DNA from 3 places in the Brevibacillus sp. FW301-21C12A genome. Region 1 is predicted to be linked to each of the others. Evidence: riboswitches for the same ligand, from Rfam matches in the RefSeq annotation. Region 1 holds a riboswitch; each other region holds the start of a gene.
The links. A riboswitch is a leader RNA that binds a small molecule or an ion and turns the genes downstream of it on or off. The one in region 1 is predicted to bind S-adenosylmethionine.

Region 1 (2,267 bases):
AGAGATCGCCAGGCTGAGCTCCAAAGGAATTGTCCAAGGCTTCGGCGATGCGACGTTCAAGCCTAACGAGGCAGTAACTCGTGCGCAGTTTGCCACAATGCTGCTGCAGGCGATGCGCGCAACCGGCTCGAAGGTAGCCAGCGCGTATTCCGGACGGGAAGTGTTTTCTGATTTGCCAAAAAAGCACTGGGCGTACAACACCCTTGGAGTGGCTTATCAGCTCGGAGTCTTGAAGGGGTATCCAAACAGTCAGATCAAGCCTGACCAAGCTGTTTCGCGGGCGGAAATGGCCGCGATGATCGCCAGGGCGAAGGGCGTGGCTCTGAACAGCAGCAGCGCACCGAGCTATCGCGATGTTCCGGCCGGCCATTGGGCAGCACCGGCGATCGGCGCTTTGACGGCAAGAAACTGGCTAAACGGATACGGTTCGCTCTTCAAGCCACAGGGCAGCGCTACGCGGGCCGAGGTTGTTGTATTAATCGCCAAATCGTATCAAGTGTAAGAAAAAATTTTCCGCTTTGCGTTCGACAGACGCATGGCATGGCTATATCGTCCTTGTGAAAACGCGGCTTCGATCACCTCAGACGCTTCCCGCAGGCGATTCCAACAGCGTTTTGTACAGGGCGATTTCGGCCAAAGAGGTGCTCTGGCAAAAGTCTATTGACACCACCTCAAAAAACAATTATTCTATAATCCGTAATGGATACTCTTATCCAGAGCAGGCGGAGGGACTGGCCCTATGAAGCCCGGCAACCGTCTGGAGCGGTGCTAACCAGCAGGACGGAAATCTGTTCTGGCCGATAAGAGGATGAAGGAAGCTAAAAGCGCTCAAACCTTTTCCTCCAAAAGATGGAAAAGGTTTTTTATTTGCGTTTACGTCGATAAAATCCTGACTCGGCTACCAAACTATTTGTATGAGGTCAAAGGAGGTATTTTCTCATGGCTTTGCAAAAAGGTCGTCGTCTGTTCACATCTGAGTCTGTAACCGAAGGACATCCGGATAAAATTTGTGACCAAATTTCCGACTCCATCCTGGACGCCATTTTGGCCAAGGATCCAAACGCTCGCGTAGCTTGCGAAACTTCCGTAACTACCGGGCTGGTTCTCGTAGCCGGTGAAATCACCACCAACACGTACGTGGACATCCAAAAGCTGGTGCGCGAAACGATCCGTGAGATCGGTTATGATCGTGCGAAGTTCGGCTTTGACGCTGACACTTGCGGCGTAATCACTGCGATCGGCGAGCAATCCGCTGACATCGCTCTCGGCGTAGACCAGGCTTTGGAAGCGCGCGAAGGCAAAATGACCGACGCTGAGATCGAAGCGATCGGTGCAGGTGACCAAGGTCTGATGTTCGGCTTTGCTTGCAACGAAACACCTGAGCTGATGCCGCTGCCGATCAGCATGTCTCACAAGCTGGCTCGCCGCTTGACTGAAGTTCGCAAAAACGGCACACTCGCCTACCTGCGTCCTGACGGCAAAACGCAAGTAACGGTTGAGTACGATGGGGACAAGCCAGTTCGCATCGACACCATCGTGATTTCGACTCAACACGCTCCTGAGACTACCTTGGAGCAAATCAAGCAAGACCTCATCGAGCAAGTTATCAAACCAGTTGTTCCGGCTGAGCTGCTGGACGCTGATACCAAATACTTCATCAACCCGACTGGCCGCTTCGTAATCGGCGGACCTCAAGGGGACGCTGGTCTGACTGGCCGCAAAATCATCGTAGACACTTACGGTGGCTACGCTCGTCACGGCGGCGGCGCGTTCTCCGGTAAAGATCCGACAAAAGTAGACCGCTCCGGCGCTTACGCTGCTCGTTACGTAGCGAAAAACATTGTGGCTGCTGGCCTGGCTGACAAATGCGAAGTGCAAGTGGCTTACGCAATCGGTGTAGCGCAGCCTGTATCCATCGCTGTTGATACTTTTGGTACAGGAACCGTTTCCGAAGAAGATCTGGTGAAACTGGTGCGCAAACACTTCGACCTGCGTCCGGCTGGCATCATCAAGCAGCTCGACCTGCGTCGCCCTATCTACAAACAAACAGCGGCTTATGGCCACTTTGGACGCAATGACCTGAAGGTTCCTTGGGAGCAAACAGACAAAGCAGAAGTTCTGAAGCAAGAAGCTGCGCAACTGGCAAAATAAGAACGACAAAGAAAGAGCCTGGTAAAGCTACTGGGCTCTTTTTTTATTACGGGGAAAATTTTCCAGTTATTGGTGGGCTTTAAGCGAAGGGGAAATGTAGGACTGTGTCGAATCTC
Region 2 (2,267 bases), on a different contig from region 1:
ATATTGCTTCGTCAGCTTTTCTTTTTCTTCCGCGCTCATAGTTTCCGCGTTCATCCACTGCTGCTTGTAAAGCTCCAGTTGCTCCACCATCGCCAGCTCGGCCGCCGCCTCCTCGTCCAGATCGTAGTTTTCGGATGGATCAAACGGAATGAGCCGATTGTCGTTGCCGCTGCGCAGGTAGGGGGAGCGCCAGTTTTCCGGGAAGCGGTACGGCTGCTCGCCGAACATCAGTCCCAGGACGTCATCGGAGTCAATCGGCAGGAAGTGATCGTAGTTGTCCCTGCGGCCCCCTTCCGACAGGTTGATATGGGACAAAAAGTAGCGCAAATAATGTTCTCCTGTTTCGGTATGCTTTACGATGGAGTAGCTTTCAAATTCGGAGCTTTCCAGTTCTTTTATCGTTTCTATACAGGACAGAAATTCGTCCTTTTCACGCGCGAGCAGAGCGTCCATTGTCGATCGTTCCTTTCATCGGTTTGGGTAGCCTCATGATAGCAAAAGCGTTTCGCTCTGACAATGAAGGCAGAGCGGTCAAGTGCCATCCTGTTGAAAAAAGTTAACTAACGATGCTTCTCACAAAAAGCCCGTAGCTGGATCAATGGCGGCGAGAAGGCAACGGTCGCGCCTGCGGCAGCAGAAAAAGTCGCGCAAGCCTTTTGGAAAACGATGGTGGGGGAAGAAGCCGACGTTTACGAGCGCCAGGCGACAGAGGTTTATGCGGATGAGCATTGGCGCAACAGAACGTGGATGAACGTCAGCGACCAGCGGATGGAAAACGGCAAGCCTGTCCCGTATGACGTCCTGACCGTCCAGGTGGACAAGCGTGAGCGCGTCGCCTTTTACGGCAGGCGGTCTGGCTGCGATCGCACTGTCCATGACATGAAAAAAGAGGCTATCCCTTCAAGCCAAGGCAAGGGGGATAGCCTCTTCCTGTCATTTACTTAGCAGTCGTCGTTCGAACACCCGACAATGACCAGCAGGATAAACAGTACGAGCACCAATGCGAAGCTGTCTCCAAAGATGCCGTGTCCGCAGTAAGATGTACTCACGTTTGTTCCCCCTCCTTTCCGTTATGCTACAGTCTATACACGAACGCACAGATTGGCGTGGGCGAATGCCCGGTATGCGCAAAAATGGGCGCAGAAGAGCGGGAAGAGTGTAAAGAATAGACAAATTCTCAATTGACGAAGACTTTTCGCGGTGTTAAGATACTTTCAAACATCAAACCTGAAAGCAAAAAATGAATAGCATAGTAACAACTCTTATCAAGAGAGGCAGAGGGACTGGCCTGATGAAGCCTCGGCAACCGGTTAAAATCCGGTGCCAATTCCAGCAAAGCTACGTGCTTTGAAAGATGAGAGGATGGTTCAGGCGCAAAGTGTATCCGCGGACAAATCCTCTTCTTTCAAAGAAGAGGATTTTTTGATGCAAAAAACGGCTGAGAATAAACCGACGCAAGGGAGAAAAGGAGCACGTCAATGAAACCCACTTTTCGCGAACAGCTTTCCCGGAAAATTCTGATTCTGGACGGTGCGATGGGCACCATGCTGCAGCAGGCGAACCTGACCGCCGATGATTTTGGCGGCGAAGCGTACGACGGCTGCAACGAGCTGCTGAATTTGACCAGGCCCGATGTGATTCGCTCCATCCATGAAAAATATTTGGAAGCGGGAGCGGACATCGTGGAGACCAATACATTCGGGGCGACTTCGGTCGTGTTGGCCGAATACGATGTCGCGGACAAGGACCTGGAAATCAATATCGCCGCTGCCCGTCTGGCGAAGGAAGCAGTCGATGCCTACTCCACAGCCGAATGGCCGCGCTACGTGGCGGGGGCGATGGGGCCGACGACGAAAACGCTGGCACTGACAGGCGGCGTCACTTTCGAGGAACTGGTGGAGTCGTACTACCGCCAGGCAAAAGGGTTGATTATCGGCGGGGTGGACGTCCTGTTGCTGGAGACGTCGCAGGATACGCTGAACGTCAAGGCAGGCGGGATCGGCATTCGCCAGGCGTTTGAAGAACTGAACGTAGAACTGCCGGTGATGCTGTCCGGAACGATCGAGCCGATGGGTACGACTTTGGCGGGGCAAAACATTGAAGCGTTCTACATCTCGCTTGAGCACCTGAAGCCCGTGACGATCGGCCTGAACTGTGCGACAGGGCCGGAATTTATGCGCGACCATCTGCGCACGTTGTCCGGCTTGGCCCAATGTGGGGTAAGCTGCTATCCAAACGCCGGGCTGCCGGACGAAAACGGGCACTAC
Region 3 (2,267 bases), on a different contig from region 1:
CCATGCTGATGCGAATGTACTGATCGGTTTTCGCAATGTTTCCCGGGTCCTCCTGGATCAGGCGCAAAAATCCTTTGACGGCCGTGAGCGGGTTTCGCACCTCGTGCGCCAGTGAAGCGGCGACGTGGCTCATCGTCTCGATTTTTTCGTTTTGGGCATGGCGAATGAACAATTCCTTGTCTGATACGCATTTGCTAAATAACGACATCAACAGCCAGATGCCGACAAAATTTTGAACGGGAATCACAAGCACATGATAGGGAAGCTGATGGGATACATAGGTGGGAAAATTGAGATAGGTCAACCCCAAATCTATCAGGGAAAAAAGCGCACCCGTCAAAAGAGTAAACAGTGTTTTCCGATAACTGGCTTTGTAGCGTTGATATATCAGGAGGGAGATTGCAAACGTGGCGGCCATTACGAGCATGGCGACCCAGGTGCCTTCGCCGCCCAGATAAAAGCGGTACAGCGCTGATTCGATCAGCACGATCAAGGCGATTCGTACTCCGCCGTAGATCAGAGCGAAAAAGACGATGACGTGCCTGATGTCGAAAATGATTCCTTCGTTGACGCTCGAAGCGAAGGTCATCGCCAGAAACATGCAGACAGAGCTGGTTACGAGAATAAAGCAACGGCTATAGTTACGCATCCGGTCGCGGTAATAGATGTTGAACAAAACAAACGGTGTCAAGGCAAAAAACATTTGCAAGATTAGTTCTTTTAGTAGACTCATTAGACATCCCCATCGCAAATTTGCATGGCTTTTGCTTCAATCTACAAGGTTTCGACAAGACCTTACATAATTCCTCCAAAATTTGGACATCGAGTTGGGATTATTTTGGAGGACAAAAGCTTCAAAAACCCAGTTGACAGATGGGTAAAACAAGGATTATAGTCTGTATATATTAATACAAACGTTGCGAAAATAAAAACTACTCTTATCCAGAGAAGGCTGAGGGAATGGCCCTATGATGCCCGGCAACCTAGCTGGCAAGATCACCGTCTTGCGAGCCAAGGTGCTAACTCCAACAGGTAGCGATACCTGACAGATAAGAGGCGCGAATCTTGTCGATCAAGCCTCTTTCATCTGTTGAAAGAGGCTTTTCCTATTGGAAGGGCGTAGCCTCCTCAGCTTGAAGCTCAGCAGGAAGAAAGAAAAAGGGGGATTTTTCGATGAAAAAGAGACTGGGTCTTGTCACATCAATCGTACTGGCTGCGTCGCTGGCCTTGACCGCTTGCGGCGGGGGAGCGGACACCCAAAATCAGGCGGGAAGCGGCGCTTCCGGCGGCGAGAAGGCGAAGCGCATTGCCTTGATTATGCGCCAAAACGTCGGCACGTTTTCTGCCCAATACATTAACGGCGTGAAGCAGGAAGTCGAGAAAAACGGCGGCGAGCTGACCGTATTCAACGCAGATACCGATTTGTCGAAAATGGCCTCCAACCTCGACGCTGCGGTGAACCAAAATTTTGACGGCATCCTGATTGACCACGGTACGGCGGAAGCGCTGCAGCAAGGCACGCAAAAAGCGGTCGACAAAAAGATCCCGGTCGTGCTGTTCGACACCGATATCAAGCTGCCGGGCGTCCCTGTCGTCGAGCAAGATGACAACAAGCTGGCCGAGTTGAGCCTGGAAAAGCTGGCTGCCGATACGGGCGGCAAAGGCAACATCGTGAAAATTTGGGTAGCGGGCTTTGCGCCGATGGAAAAGCGCCAGGTAACGTATGAAGCATTCCTGAAAAAATACCCGGATATCAAGGAAATCGCCGCGTTTGGCTCGGCAACGAACAACACCGCGCTGGATACGCAAGCGCAGATGGAAGCGATTTTGAAAAAGTATCCGAACAAAGGCGACATTACAGCCGTATGGGCATCGTGGGATGAATTTGCCAAAGGGGCAACCCGTGCGATCCAGCAAGCAGGACGCACCGAGATCAAGGTGTACGGCATCGACCTGAGCGACGAAGACTTGCAACTGATCCAGGAGCCAAACTCTCCTTGGGTCGCGACAGCAGCGGTAGATCCGTCGAATATCGGACGCATTCACGCGCAGACCGTTTTCCAAAAAATGAAAGGCGAGCAAGTGCCAGACAGCGTGAAGCTGAATCCGGTGCTGGTCAAACAGGAAGACTTGCCAAAGGATAAAAAAGTAACGATGGGCGATCTGTCCCAATACGTACAAGAGTGGGGCAAGTAAGCAAATAGAGCTGGTTGGTTTGGCTATTCCCGTTGCTTTTGTCAACGGGAATCTTGTTTATTTAGGGGGGG

Region 2: it holds a riboswitch for S-adenosylmethionine, as region 1 does, so the genes downstream of both, metH (methionine synthase) here and metK (methionine adenosyltransferase) in region 1, are expected to answer to the same signal.
Region 3: it holds a riboswitch for S-adenosylmethionine, as region 1 does, so the genes downstream of both, AC3WQH_RS22520 (sugar ABC transporter substrate-binding protein) here and metK (methionine adenosyltransferase) in region 1, are expected to answer to the same signal.

Annotation. Positions count from the first base shown of each region.
Region 1 covers NZ_JBYTBG010000046.1:18,328-20,594, reverse strand. Annotated here, with positions in the region: gene AC3WQH_RS21420 (S8 family peptidase) at 1-502, shown strand, start outside; SAM riboswitch class I at 707-807, shown strand; gene metK (methionine adenosyltransferase) at 940-2,151, shown strand.
Region 2 covers NZ_JBYTBG010000002.1:123,164-125,430, forward strand. Annotated here, with positions in the region: gene AC3WQH_RS02170 (hypothetical protein) at 1-453, opposite strand, end outside; gene AC3WQH_RS02175 (hypothetical protein) at 667-945, shown strand; gene AC3WQH_RS02180 (YjcZ family sporulation protein) at 942-1,049, opposite strand; SAM riboswitch class I at 1,260-1,361, shown strand; gene metH (methionine synthase) at 1,479-2,267, shown strand, end outside.
Region 3 covers NZ_JBYTBG010000052.1:23,490-25,756, reverse strand. Annotated here, with positions in the region: gene AC3WQH_RS22525 (ATP-binding protein) at 1-733, opposite strand, end outside; SAM riboswitch class I at 936-1,056, shown strand; gene AC3WQH_RS22520 (sugar ABC transporter substrate-binding protein) at 1,174-2,196, shown strand.